Regions from separate parts of the Streptomyces sp. NPDC045998 genome, predicted to be linked through region 3. Evidence: riboswitches for the same ligand, from Rfam matches in the RefSeq annotation. Region 3 holds a riboswitch; each other region holds the start of a gene.
The links. A riboswitch is a leader RNA that binds a small molecule or an ion and turns the genes downstream of it on or off. The one in region 3 is predicted to bind cyclic di-AMP.
Positions count from the first base shown of each region.

Region 1: linked by a shared signal. The riboswitch ahead of AC07FJ_RS25705 (C40 family peptidase) and the one ahead of AC07FJ_RS29120 (M23 family metallopeptidase) in region 3 are both predicted to bind cyclic di-AMP.
Region 2: linked by a shared signal. The riboswitch ahead of AC07FJ_RS18885 (LysM peptidoglycan-binding domain-containing protein) and the one ahead of AC07FJ_RS29120 (M23 family metallopeptidase) in region 3 are both predicted to bind cyclic di-AMP.

Region 1 is NZ_JBWKLJ010000009.1:135,057-139,486, reverse strand. It holds gene AC07FJ_RS25725 (urease subunit alpha) at 1-395, opposite strand, end outside; gene AC07FJ_RS25720 (urease subunit beta) at 388-699, opposite strand; gene AC07FJ_RS25715 (urease subunit gamma) at 715-1,017, opposite strand; gene AC07FJ_RS25710 (hypothetical protein) at 1,291-1,494, opposite strand; cyclic di-AMP (ydaO/yuaA leader) riboswitch at 2,155-2,317, shown strand; gene AC07FJ_RS25705 (C40 family peptidase) at 2,322-2,801, shown strand; gene AC07FJ_RS25700 (ATP-binding protein) at 2,871-3,302, opposite strand; gene AC07FJ_RS25695 (helix-turn-helix domain-containing protein) at 3,543-4,412, shown strand.
Region 2 is NZ_JBWKLJ010000006.1:38,886-43,315, forward strand. It holds gene AC07FJ_RS18870 (aminotransferase class V-fold PLP-dependent enzyme) at 1-1,163, shown strand, start outside; gene AC07FJ_RS18875 (methyltransferase domain-containing protein) at 1,214-1,969, shown strand; gene AC07FJ_RS18880 (hypothetical protein) at 2,056-2,331, shown strand; gene AC07FJ_RS18885 (LysM peptidoglycan-binding domain-containing protein) at 2,339-3,097, opposite strand; cyclic di-AMP (ydaO/yuaA leader) riboswitch at 3,102-3,272, opposite strand; gene AC07FJ_RS18890 (nucleobase:cation symporter-2 family protein) at 3,885-4,430, shown strand, end outside.
Region 3 is NZ_JBWKLJ010000011.1:143,076-147,505, forward strand. It holds gene AC07FJ_RS29110 (M16 family metallopeptidase) at 23-1,408, shown strand; gene AC07FJ_RS29115 (M16 family metallopeptidase) at 1,435-2,802, shown strand; cyclic di-AMP (ydaO/yuaA leader) riboswitch at 3,031-3,196, shown strand; gene AC07FJ_RS29120 (M23 family metallopeptidase) at 3,210-3,992, shown strand; gene AC07FJ_RS29125 (GntR family transcriptional regulator) at 4,187-4,430, shown strand, end outside.

The DNA of each region.
Region 1 (4,430 bases), on a different contig from region 3:
ATCTTGCCGTTGCCGGCGATGATCTCGGTCTCGGGGCCGATGACGAGGTCCGGGTGGACGCCGTCCATGGTGTCGGGGTTGCCGGCCTTGCCGATGCCGGTGATGCGGCCGTCGCGGATGCCGATGTCCGCCTTGACGACGCCCCAGTGGTCGATGACGACGGCGCCGGTGATGACGGTGTCCGGGGCGCCTTCGGCGCGGGTGGTGCGGGCCTGGCCCATGGATTCGCGGATGACCTTGCCGCCGCCGAAGACCGCCTCGTCGCCGGAGCGGCCGGGGCCGCCGGAGCGGTCCTCCTCGATCTCGACGAGCAGGTCGGTGTCGGCGAGGCGGATCCGGTCGCCGGTGGTGGGGCCGAAGAGGTCGGCGTACTGGGGGCGGGCGAGCTCAGCCATCGAGGGCACCTCCGGTCTGTCCGCGCAGGCCGGGGACGACGCGCAGGCCGGCGAGCGGGACGAGTTCCACGTCGACGGGGATGCCGGGCTCGAAGCGCACGGCGGTGCCGGCGGCGATGTTGAGCCGCAGGCCGCGGGCGGCGGGGCGGTCGAACGCGAGGCCCGGGTTGACCTCGGCGAAGTGGTAGTGGGAGCCGACCTGCACGGGGCGGTCGGCGGCGTTGAGCACGGTGAGGCGGGTGACGGGGCGGCCTTCGTTGAGGGGCACGGGCCCGTCGGCGTAGAGGATCTCTCCGGGGATCATCGGTGGCGGGCCCCGTCAGACGATCGGCTCGTGGACGGTGACGAGCTTGGTGCCGTCCGGGAAGGTCGCCTCGACCTGGACGTCGTGGATCATCTCGGGGATGCCCTCCATGACGTCGTCCCGGCTGAGCACCTTGCGCCCGGAGGCCATGAGCTCGGCGACGGTCCGGCCGTCCCTGGCCCCCTCCAGGATGTGCGCGGTGATGAGGGCGACGGCCTCGGGGTGGTTGAGCCTCACCCCGCGTGCCCTGCGCTTCTCCGCCACGTCGGCAGCGACATGAATGAGCAGGCGCTCCTGCTCGTGCGGGCTCAGTTGCACGTTTCACCTCACATGTTCCCGCCCGGCACGACCCCGGGCAGCAGCGGGACCCTATCCGGCTTCAACACTCTGTTGACCTGCGGAAACGATTGTGAGGGAGAGATATTTCAATCTCGGGCAGAAGTTTTTCCGGCACGTTAACTACGGCTTTGCCTGGCCATGGGACACGAGCGGCCGCCCACCGGGCCCGCAGCGCGGGTCGTATACGAGGTGCGGCCGCTCGCCGGGCGGTACGGGTGCGCCCGTGCCGCCCGGCGAGCCGCGGTGCCCGCCTCAGACGGCCAGGCAGCTCGCGCCCGGGACCTCCGAGGGCAGGGCGGGCGCGGCGGGGTCGACGATGGTGGTCAGGTCGGTCGCGCTGGTGGTGACGCAGTCGAGGACGGCGGTGGGGTCCGGCACCGCCACCGCCGAGGCGGTGGTGACGGTGGATCCGAGGAGTGCGATGGTTCCGAGGACGACGGCCGCGGTGCGACGCATACGGGTTCCCTCCCTGTGACGGGGTGACGGGGTCTGACTCGCCGGTTGGCTCGAGTCGGCCCCTGGCTACCCACCCCCACACCCCGGGTACGCGCCCGGTCACCCGCACGAGGACGAGGAAACGATCCCGCACGCCTCCGACCCCCGGAGCGGGGTTCAACCGGGCGCTCGCCGGGCGCACGGCCGCACCGCGGGAGCACTGCGTTCGACGCATGACCACGGGAGGGCGAGGCGCACACCCGGACGCTGGCGCGTGCGCCGTGAGTTCTCGATGGCGAATGTCTGGCTGCGCGGGTGACGCTCCCTCAGGAGCCCGCCTGATGAGGGATTTCGGCGTAGCACGGATGGGCGCAGAAGGGCCGAAGAGCCACCCTCGTTCGGCGTACGCAAACGAGGGAATTACGCACTGTACGAGTTGCGCCCATGGTGTACGCATCTGGCGGAACATCACCTTCCGCCGCTGGTCCACGGATCATCAACCAGCCGTCGCGTCGCACCAAAACGCCTCTGTCCACTCGAATGGATCAGTCGTGAGGAGCCTCACAAACTTCCGTTTCGGCTCGGAATTTCGCCCTGTCATGGGTCAAGATCCCTTCGACGACAAGCCCCCGCCGCCGCGGCGGGGCGGTCCGGGCGGACGCCGAGTCCTGCCGCCGTCCGGACGACTGGTCGACAGGAGTGGATCGGCAGGAGTGGAGGACCCAAGCAGTCCGGGGCGAGCGCACCATGGCCGCCCCTTGGGGTGAAGCCGCGTCAGCGGCCGGGCAACTTCGCCAGCCCGAACCCGACAGGTCATCCTTCACAGGCGGCTGACGAAGGGTTGCGCTATGACCGCGCAGATTCATGTCCCGTCTCTGCTGTCCCGAGCCGGTGCCGTCTCGGCACTGACGCTCGCCGCCGTCGGCGGCACCATGCTGGCGCCGGGCGCCGTCCCCCAGGCCGAGGCCGCCGCCGCGACGCACGCCACGAAGGCGCTGAACATCGCCGCGTCCAAGAAGGGCTCCCCGTACGCGTACGGGGCAGCGGGCCCCTCCCGGTTCGACTGCTCCGGCCTCACGCTCTACTCGTACAAGAAGGCCGGCAAGACGCTGCCGCGCACCGCGCAGCAGCAGTACAACAAGACCCGCCACATCTCCACGTCGCAGCGGCAGAAGGGTGACCTGGTCTTCTTCCACTCCGGTGGACGCGTCTACCACGTGGGCCTGTACGCCGGGGACAACAAGATCTGGCACTCACCGAAGTCGGGTTCGGTGGTCAAGCTCGACCGCATCTGGTCGAAGTCGGTCTACTACGGGCGCGTGCGCTGACACGAGAGCTCGTACGCCCCGTACCGCACGACCGGGCGGTACGGGGCCGCCGCCGTACCGGGCGCGTGCTCAGCCCCGGACGGGGACGGACCAGGGCAGGGCGATCCACACCGTCTTGCCGCCCTCACCGGTCGGAGTGACCGTCAGGCGGCCACCGCGTTCGGCGGTGAGCCAGCGGATGATGACCATGCCGCGGCCGTTGTCCTGCTGCACGGCCGCGGGCAGGCGCTGCGGCCACCGCGGGTGGCTGTCGGTGACACCGATGCGCAGCTGTTCGTCCCGTTCCAGCCGGATGTCCACCGTGAAGGTCGGTGACTGTCCGAAGGTGTGCTGGACGGCGTTGGTGGTGAGCTCGGAGACGATCAGCCGTACCGCGTCCGCCGTGTCGGACTCGGCCGGCAGGCCCCATTCGGTAAGAACGTCCGCCACGTATCTGCGGGCTGCGGAGACCGAGGCTGGATCGCTCGGCAGAGTGACGGATGCTTCCTGGTGGTCTGCCATGGCGACGCTGTCCCTTTCCCACCGGGGCCGGACTCCGACAGGGAGCGGATGTTGTGCGAGGACGGCCTCGGATTGCGCTTCGCGCCAGAGTGCCACTTATGTCGCCCCGGGTGGGGCCGATCCCCCAAGATATGCATATATCTGTCGCTCGAAGCGGTGAACCCTGCTACGCGAGAGCGGTTCCGGCGGGCAGACTGGCGGGTTGGTCCAGCGTTCCGGAGGGCGGGAGGTGGGGCTGTCGTGCGGGGCACGCGGCACGGTCCGGCGGTGCGGCGCCGCAAGCTCGGCGAGGAGTTGCGGCGGCTGCGCCTGAGAGCCGGGCTCACCAGCCGGGACGCGGCCCGGCTCGTCGGCTGGCACCAGTCGAAGGTCAGCCGGATCGAGACGGGTGCCAGCGGGGTGACGGGCGAGGACGTGTCACGGCTGCTCGACGCCTACGGCGTACGCGAACCGCGCCAGCGCGCGCTGCTGGAGGCCCTCTCCGGCGCGGCCGCGGACGGCGGCGGCACGGGCTGGTGGCACGCGTACCGGGGCGTGCTGCCGCCGCAGTACCAGGACTTCATCAGCCTGGAGTCGCAGGCGTGCGCGGCGCGCACACTCGAGACCTCGGTGGTGCCGGGCCTGCTGCAGACGGCCGACTACGCGCGGGCGGTGACGCGCGCGGCGCTGGACGGGCTGCCGGTGACGGCGGTCGACTCGCTGGTGGAGGTGCGGCTCGCCCGCCAGGAGGTGCTGTTCGGTGATCCGCCGCTGCGCCTGGAGGCGGTACTGGACGAGGCGGTGCTGCGGCGGCAGGTGGGCGGCCCGGGGGTGATGCGGGCGCAGCTGCGGCGGTTGCGGGAGTTGGCGGACCTGCCCCATGTGCGGCTCCAGGTGCTGCCGTTCGCGGTGGGCGGGTACGTCGGCCTCTCCGGGCCTTTCGTTATTTTCTCCTTCGCGAACATGTCTGATCTGGATGTGGTGGTTCTCGACCACTTGACGAGTAGCCTCTATCTCGAACGCACGGAAGACCTCGAGGCGTACAGCGCCGCGTTCCGCACCATGCAGGCGCACGCCCTGACGCCCGAGGAGTCGGAGGAACTCATCGCCGGGATCGGTGACGGCGCGTAGGGAGAGGCAAGGCACCCC
Region 2 (4,430 bases), on a different contig from region 3:
AGTGGCAGCGCCCGCTGCGCGCCCAGTTCCCGCAGATCGCGGCCCATCCCGAGTCGGCGTACCTGGACAGCGCGGCCACGGCCCAGAAGCCGCGGGCCGTCCTCGACGCCGCCCACACCTACCTGACCACCTCCAACGCGAACGCCGGCCGCGGCTCCTACCCGTGGGCCAACCACACCACCGCGCTGGTCGAGGGCGCCCGGGACCGGGTCAAGCGGTTCCTGGGCGACCCGCAGCCGGAGCGCTCGGCGGTGCACTTCACCAGCGGGGCCTCGGAGGGGCTGCGCACCGTCGCCCGCGACTGGCTGCCGGAGCTGCTCCGCGACGGTGACGAGATCGTGGTGCCGTTCGCCGACCACCAGGCCAACCTCGCGCCGTGGCGCGAGACCGAGCGGCTGCTGGCCCGGCAGGGCGTGCGGATACGCCTGCGGGAGCTGCCCTACCAGGCGAGCTCGGGGGACTACGACCCCGAGGCGCTCGCCCGCGTGGCGGGCCCGCGCACCCGCTTCGTCGCGGCCACCCACGTGCACCACGTCTACGGCGCCGACATGAACGTGCACCGCGTCCGCGCGGTGGTCGGCCCCGACGTACCGATCTGTCTGGACGCCGCCCAGAGCGTGGGCCACCTGCCCGTCTCGGTCGCCGAGCTCGACGTGGACTTCGTCGTCTTCTCCGGCCACAAGGCGCTGGCCCTGCCCGGCACGGGCGCGATCTGGGCGCGCGGCCGGCGCGGTCCGGAGTTCCGGCCGGGCGGCTGGGAGGGCACCCCGAACACGGCCGGTGTCGTCAGCCTCACGGCGGCCCTCGACTGGCTGGAGGAGGCGGGTACGGACCGCATCGAACGGTGGACCGTGGCCCTGGCGGCCCGGCTGACCGACGGACTGGCCCGGATGGACGCCTACGAGGTGCTGGGCTGCCGCTCCAGCCTGGACGCCGCCTCCACGGTGCAGCGCCGCAGACACATCGTCACCTTCCGGCACCGCGGGATCGGCTCCCAGGACCTCGGCTTCATCCTCTACAGCCACGGCTTCATGGTGCGCTCCGACAGCCACTGCCAGGCGGGGACGGACCCGGAGGACGGCTCGGTGCGGATCAGCCTGCATGTGTACAACGCACCCGAGGAGATCGACGGGCTGCTCGCCGCGCTCGCCAGTCTGCAATGATTTCCATGACCGTTTAGAGGTGTGGTGAGAAGGCAGGGGCGCGAGAGGACATGAGTGTCAGTACGGTGGCGGCCGCGCGATGGGTGGACCGCTGGGAGAGGCAGCAGCAGCGCTACGCGGTCGACCGCGAGGAGGCGTTCACCGTCATCGCCGACGTTGTCGAGGGCGTGACGGCGGGCCGGCGGGCGCCCCTCGTCCTCGACCTGGGCAGCGGGCCCGGCTCGCTGGCCGCGCGACTGGCCCGCCGGATGCCCCGCGCCCGGGTCGTGGCGGTCGACGCCGACCCGCGCCTGCTGGAGCTCGGCCGGGCCTACTACGGACCGGCCGTGCGGTACGTGGAGGCCGTCATCGGCGAGCCCGGCTGGCTCGACGCCGCCGGGACGGACGGTCCGGTGGACGCTGCCGTCTCCACGACGGCGCTGCACTACCTCAGCGAACGGACCCTGCGCCGGGTCTACCGCGACCTCGCCGGGCGGTTGCGCCCCGGCGGGGTCCTCGTCAACTGCGACCACATCTGTCCCGACTCCGCCAAGGTCGGCGAGCTGGCCCTGCACATCGGGCGGCGCCGGGCCGAGCGGGAACCGGCCGTCGCGGACGACGACTGGGAGACCTGGTGGTCCGGGGTCGCCGCGGACCCGGAGCTGGCCGCCCTGTTCTCCGCCCACCGCCACCACCGGCACCCGCGCTGCGAGGGCAACGACCTGACCCTCTCCGGGCACCTCGCCCTGCTGCGCGAAGCAGGCTTCGAGGAGGCGGGAGCCGTCTGGCAGTTCGGCAACAACCACGTCCTCGTGGCCGTGCGCTGACCACGCGCCGTAGCGTCACGGCTCCTTCACGCAACCGCCCCGCTCCGCCGGTCGCGCGACCGGCGGAGCGGGGTCAGCATGGGAACGTGACATGGGCATCGTGGACGACGGTCCGGGTCTACGCCGGACGCGGTGGCGTGAGCACCGACACGGTCGGTGTCATCACCGGTGAACTCGACGTGCACACGACCTGGGTCGACGGCGAGGCGCGGGTGGCCGTGCAGCACAGCGGGGCCTCCGACTGGTTCCCGATGAGCGGCAGCCCCGTGCCGTGCTCGTCGGAGGAGGCCAGCCGCGTGCTGCACGACGCCGTCGTGGAAGCCGTACGGTCCGGCGGCGGGGCGACCGTGCCCCGTCGGTAGGCGCCCGTCAGTAGGCGCCGAAGACGTTGTCGATCGACCCGTACCGGTCGGCCGCGTAGTTGCAGGCCGCGGTGATGTTGGCGACCGGGTCGTACGGGTCGGTCGACGTGCCGGGCACGTGGTACGCCCGGAACGTCGGGTCGATGACCTGGAGCAGGCCCTTGGACGGGGTGCCCGCGGCGGCGTTGGAGTCCCAGTTGTTGATGGCCAGCGGGTTGCCCGAGGACTCGCGCATGATGTTGCGGTGGATCCCGTCGTACGAGCCGGGAATGCCGCGTTCGGCCATGATGGCGAGCGCTTCCTTGATCCAGCCGTCGAGGTTGTTCGCGTACGTCGCGGGCTTCGCGAGCGCCGGCCGCACGGTGGAGCGGCTGGCCCGCTCGGCGGCGGCGGGCGCGGCGGGCGCGGCCTTGGCCTTGGCCTTCGCGCCGATGGTGAGCTTCATGCCGGGGCGAATGAGCGACGGGTTGTCGCCGACCACCGACTTGTTGTCCTCGTACAGCTTCTGCCAGCCGCCGCTGACGCCACGGTCCGCCGCGATCTCGGAAAGGGTGTCACCCGCGACCACGGTATACGTGGCGGGCTTCGCCGGGGCCTTTTCCACGGCCGCGGAAGGCACAACGTTCGGCACCGCGTTCGGTGCCGCCTCGGCCGCGGTCGCGCCGAAGAGGGGAAGGGCGAGTGCGGCGCCGCCCGTGCCGGCGGCGGCGACACGGCGTGCGAGCGGATTGTTCTTGGGGCGGCGGTGCTTACCCTGTGCGGGCATGGCGGATTCCTCTCCGTCGCCTGCGAGGTGAGCTGTCGGGTTCGGGCTGGAGATGCCCGGCCGTATCCGCACGCGACCGCGTGCGCACATGACTTCACCCCAAGCCGTTCCGTATACACGGACCGGCGGCTTACCTGGTTCCCCCGCTCCTGCCGTACGTCGGTGGTGGGTGGGTGCGGTTTCCGGACGGCGGCAGGATTCGGCGGTCCGACCGGATTGCGGTGACGGTAAGCGAGAGCCTCGGGCCGGAACAAGTCGTGAAGAGCGCACGCGCGATTACGGAAATGCCATGAAGGGAGTTCTGCCGGAAAGTCAATTCCCTGTCCCAGCAGGGGAAATGCGGTGCGGAGGACGTGCACCCCGAATAACGGGAGGTGAGTCATGTCACGGCGCGAGCAAATCGCCCTCGGGGTCGCCTTATCGGAGAACCGAGGCGAGTCGGACGAACATTGGTAAAACCGGAGATATTCGGGCGAAAGGTGCGTCTTGTGGGGTGGGGGAGCGGTGAGTGCCGTGCCGGTTACTCGCGAGGAACGTCCGACGTCAACTAAGGTGAGCGCCCCGATCGGCTCCACCTGCGGATCTCATGCGCAAGGCGGCTTCGCCATGCCGATCGAAGGAAAGTCCTCCAACCAGGACGCACATCTCAGTGCAGGGCGACGTGGTGTCGGCAACTCCGCCAGACGTCGGCTCCGTACGGGCCGGCGAGGCCTCGTCCTGACACATTCCGGGCTCCGAGGCGTCGGCTCCTCTCTCATTCACCTACCTCTCGTAAGGCAAGGCAGAGATGGCACGAGTCTCCCGACGGCACTCCGGGACGCAGACGCATCCCGTCGACGAACTGCTCCCCCTCCCGCAGCTCACGCTCTACGGCTTCCAGCACATCCTCGCGTTCTACGCGGCGGCCGTCATCGTCCCCGTACTCCTCGGCAACGCCCTCGGGCTCTCCGACGAGCAACTGGTCCACCTGGTCAACGCGGACCTGCTCACCTGTGGCATCGCCACGATCATCCAGGCGCTCGGCGTCTGGCGGATCGGCGCGCGCCTGCCCCTGGTGCAGGGCGTGACCTTCACCGCCGTCTCCCCCATGGTCGCGATCGGCATGGGCGCGGGCGGTGGTACCGCCGGTCTGCTGGTCGTCTACGGCGCGGTCATCACGGCCGGCATCGCCACGTTCCTCTTCGCGCCGTTCGTCGGCCGGCTGGTGAAGTACTTCCCGCCCGTCGTCATCGGCACGATCCTCACCATCATCGGCATCACGCTGATCCCGGTGGGCCTCCAGAACGCCGCCGGCGGCGCCCACCTCATCGGCGACCCCGCGTACGGCTCCGGG
Region 3 (4,430 bases):
CATCGCGATCGAAGGGACGTACATGCCCATGGGTCACACGGCCACAGCCCAGGCCGGCTCCGGCGGACTGACAGCGACCGAGCACCGGCTGGCCAACGGCCTTCGCGTGGTGCTCTCCGAGGACCACCTGACCCCGGTCGCCGCGGTATGCCTCTGGTACGACGTCGGCTCGCGCCACGAGGTCAAGGGCCGCACCGGCCTCGCCCACCTCTTCGAGCACCTGATGTTCCAGGGCTCCGCGCAGGTCAAGGGCAACGGCCACTTCGAGCTCGTCCAGGGCGCCGGCGGCTCCCTCAACGGCACCACGAGCTTCGAGCGGACCAACTACTTCGAGACGATGCCCACCCACCAGCTGGAGCTGGCCCTGTGGCTCGAGGCCGACCGGATGGGCTCGCTGCTCACCGCGCTCGACGACGAGTCCATGGAGAACCAGCGGGACGTCGTCAAGAACGAGCGCCGCCAGCGGTACGACAACGTCCCGTACGGCACCGCCTTCGAGCGGCTCACCGCCCTCGCCTTCCCGCAGGGCCACCCCTACCACCACACGCCGATCGGCTCCATGGCGGACCTCGACGCCGCCACCCTGGAGGACGCGCGGAACTTCTTCCGTACGTACTACGCGCCGAACAACGCCGTGCTGTCCGTCGTCGGCGACATCGACCCCGAGCAGACGCTCGCCTGGATCGAGAAGTACTTCGGCTCCATCCCGGCCCACGACGGCAAGCAGCCGCCGCGCGACGGCACGCTCCCCGACGTCATCGGTGAGCAGCTGCGCGAGGTCATCGTGGAGGACGTCCCGGCCCGCGCGCTGATGGCCGCCTACCGCCTGCCGCACGACGGCACGCGCGAGTGCGACGCCGCCGACCTGGCCCTGACCGTCCTCGGCGGTGGCGAGTCCTCCCGCCTCCACAACCGCCTGGTGCGCCGCGACCGTACGGCCGTGACCGCCGGGTTCGGCCTGCTGCGCCTCGCCGGGGCCCCCTCCATGGGCTGGCTGGACGTGAAGACGTCCGGTGGCGTCGAGGTGCCGGACATCGAGGCCGCGGTCGACGAGGAGCTGGCCCGGTTCGCCGCCGAGGGCCCGACGCCCGAGGAGATGGAGCGGGCCCAGGCCCAGCTGGAGCGCGAATGGCTGGACCGGCTCGGCACGGTCGCCGGCCGCGCGGACGAGCTGTGCCGGTTCGCCGTGCTGTTCGGCGACCCGCAGCTCGCGCTCACCGCCGTCCAGCGCGTCCTGGACGTCACCGCCGAGGAGGTGCAGGCCGTCGCCAAGGCCCGCCTGCGCCCGGACAACAGGGCCGTACTGGTCTACGAGCCCGTCAACGGTGATCAGGGCGGAGCCGCCGACAGCGACACCGACCAGAGCGACGCCGACCGCAGCGAGGAAGAAGAGGGGGCCGACCAGTGAGCGACGCCGCTGTGTCCCTGACGTCCATGGAGTTCCACCCGCAGCCCACGCCCGGCACCGCCAGGCCCTGGGCCTTCCCCGCCCCCGAGCGCGGCACCCTGCCCAACGGCCTGACCGTGCTGCGCTGCCACCGCCCCGGCCAGCAGGTCGTGGCCGTCGAGATCTCCCTCGCCGCCCCCCTGGAGGCCGAGCCCGAGGGCCTGGACGGTGTCGCCACGATCATGGCCCGGGCGCTGTCCGAGGGCACCGACAAGTACTCGGCGGAGGAGTTCGCCGCCGAGCTGGAGCGCTGCGGCGCCACCCTCGACGCACACGCCGACCACCCCGGCGTACGCGTCTCCCTGGAGGTCCCGGTCTCCCGGCTGGCCAAGGCCCTCGGCCTGGTCGCCGACGCCCTGCGCGCGCCCGCCTTCGCCGACAGCGAGGTCGAACGCCTGGTGCGCAACCGGCTCGACGAGATCCCGCACGAGATCGCCAACCCGGCGCGCCGCGCCGCCATGCAGCTCTCCAAGGAGCTGTTCCCGGCCGACTCCCGGATGTCCCGCCCCCGGCAGGGCACCCTGGAGACGGTGGAGCGCATCGACTCCGCGGCCGTACGGGCCTTCTACGAGGCCCATGTCCGGCCCGCCACGGCCACCGCGATCGTCGTCGGCGACCTCACGGACGTGGACCTCGACGCGGTGCTCGCCGACACCCTCGGCGCCTGGACCGGCGACACCGCCGAGCCCCGCCCCGTACCGCCCGTCACGGCCGACGACACGGGCCGCGTCGTCATCGTCGACCGCCCCGGCGCCGTGCAGACGCAGCTGCTGATCGGCCGCATCGGCTCCGACCGGCACGACCGCGTCTGGCCGGCCCAAGTGCTCGGCACCTACTGCCTGGGCGGCACCCTGACCTCGCGCCTGGACCGCGTCCTGCGTGAGGAGAAGGGCTACACCTACGGCGTACGGGCCTTCGGCCAGGTGCTCCGCTCCGGTCCCGAGGGCAACGGCGCCTCGATGCTCGCCATCAGCGGCTCCGTCGACACCCCCAACACCGGCCCGGCGCTCGACGACCTGTGGAAGGTGCTGCGCACCCTCGCCGCCGAGGGCCTGACCGACGCCGAGCGGGACGTCGCCGTGCAGAACCTCGTGGGCGTCGCCCCGCTCAAGTACGAGACGGCGGCCTCGGTCGCGGGCACCCTCGCCGACCAGGTCGAGCAGCACCTCCCGGACGACTTCCAGGCGCGGTTGTACGCGCGTCTGGCCGAGACCGGGACGGTGGAGGCCACGGCCGCGGTCGTCAGCGCCTTCCCGGTGGACCGTCTCGTGACCGTCCTCGTCGGCGACGCCGCGCAGATCAAGGAGCCCGTCGAGGCGCTCGGCATCGGTGAAGTCAGCGTCGTCAGCGGCTGATTGACGGCGGTTCGGCCGTGCGTCACCTCCGGAACCCCGGCATCCACTCGGATGCCGGGGTTCCGCTGTCTCCGCACCGGTCCGCCGCATGTCCGTTTTGTTGCGGAGGTTACGTGTCTGCCCTGTGGCGTGCGCTACAAAAAACCGTGTCCGTTTGGTGATTGAAAGATCAGCCGCTTAGCGTCTGATGCGCTGTCCGCCCGCCGTACCCGCCGCATCCGCGGCACCGGGCAGCCATCGCCGAATCCCCATCGGGCGCGAGCCCGGGGAGCCGGGGACCCACACGAAGTCCCTGGGGTGAATCGGACGCCTTCGCATCCGTGCGGAGGGGCCCGTAGGAGACCTTCCTGCTCCGAACCCGTCAGCTAACCCGGTAGGCGAGAAGGAAGGAAAGGATCAGCCACCGAATGGCGTTCACCCGTGCCACCGGGAAGCACCGTGCCCCGAGCCGCCTGAGCCGTAAGAGCGCACACGTCGCCGGCGTGGCGGCCATCGCCACCACCGGCGTCATCGGAACCCTCGCTTCCCCGGCGCTCGCCGCCGACGCGGACGTCCGCGCACTGGAGGACACCGGCCTCAACCAGGCGGTCATCACCGACACGCTCGCCGAGAGCGTGGACGCCCAGGCCGAGGCGCAGGAGCGCGAGGCCGAGGAGGCCGCCGCCCGCGCCGCCGCCCAGGCCGAGGCCGAAGCCGAGGCCAAGCGCAAGGCCGAGGCCCGCGTCAAGGCCGCCCGCGAGGCGGAGGAGCGCGCCGCCCGCGAGGCCGAGCGCAAGCGCCTGAACTCCTTCACGCTCCCGGTCGCCGGTTCGTACGTCAGCACCGGCTACCAGACCGGCGGCGCCATGTGGTCCTCCGGCAGCCACACCGGCGTCGACTTCCACGCCCCCTCCGGCTCCACGGTCGTCGCCGTGGGCCTGGGCACCGTCGTCGAGGCGGGCTGGGGCGGCGCGTACGGCAACAACGTGGTGATCCGGATGGCGGACGGCACGTACACGCAGTACGGCCACCTCTCCTCCGTCAGCGTCTCGGTCGGCGAGCGGGTCATGCCCGGCCAGCAGATCGGCCTCTCCGGCTCCACCGGCAACTCCTCCGGTCCGCACCTCCACTTCGAGGCCCGCACGAGCGCCGAGTACGGCTCCGACATCGACCCGGTCGCGTACCTGCGCTCGCACGGCGTCAACGTCTGACCCGCACATTCCACGAAGAAAGGCCCCGGCTCCCCATCCGAGCCGGGGCCTTCTTCGTGCGGCCATTGGCCAAAAGATATCCATGGATTTCGACCGGGCATCGGAAATTCAGCCCCGTTGTCATAGAGTCGCTGAACACTCGTCACATCGGTCGGACGCACGCTGTTTCGCGCGCATTACGTCGGAGGTTCGGTATGCGCATTCCCGCGCACTCGGTATGCACGGCGATTCGCGACGACATCGTCTCCGGCGTCTTCCCGCGCGGCGCCCGCCTCACCGAGGAGCAGCTGGCGCGCCGTTACGGCGTCTCCCGCGTCCCGGTCCGCGAGGCCCTGCGGACGCTGGAGTCCGAGGGCTTCGTCACCACCCGCCGCCACGCCGGGGCGTGCGTCGCCGAGCCCACCGAGCAGGAGGCGGCCGACCTGCTGGAGGTCCGGG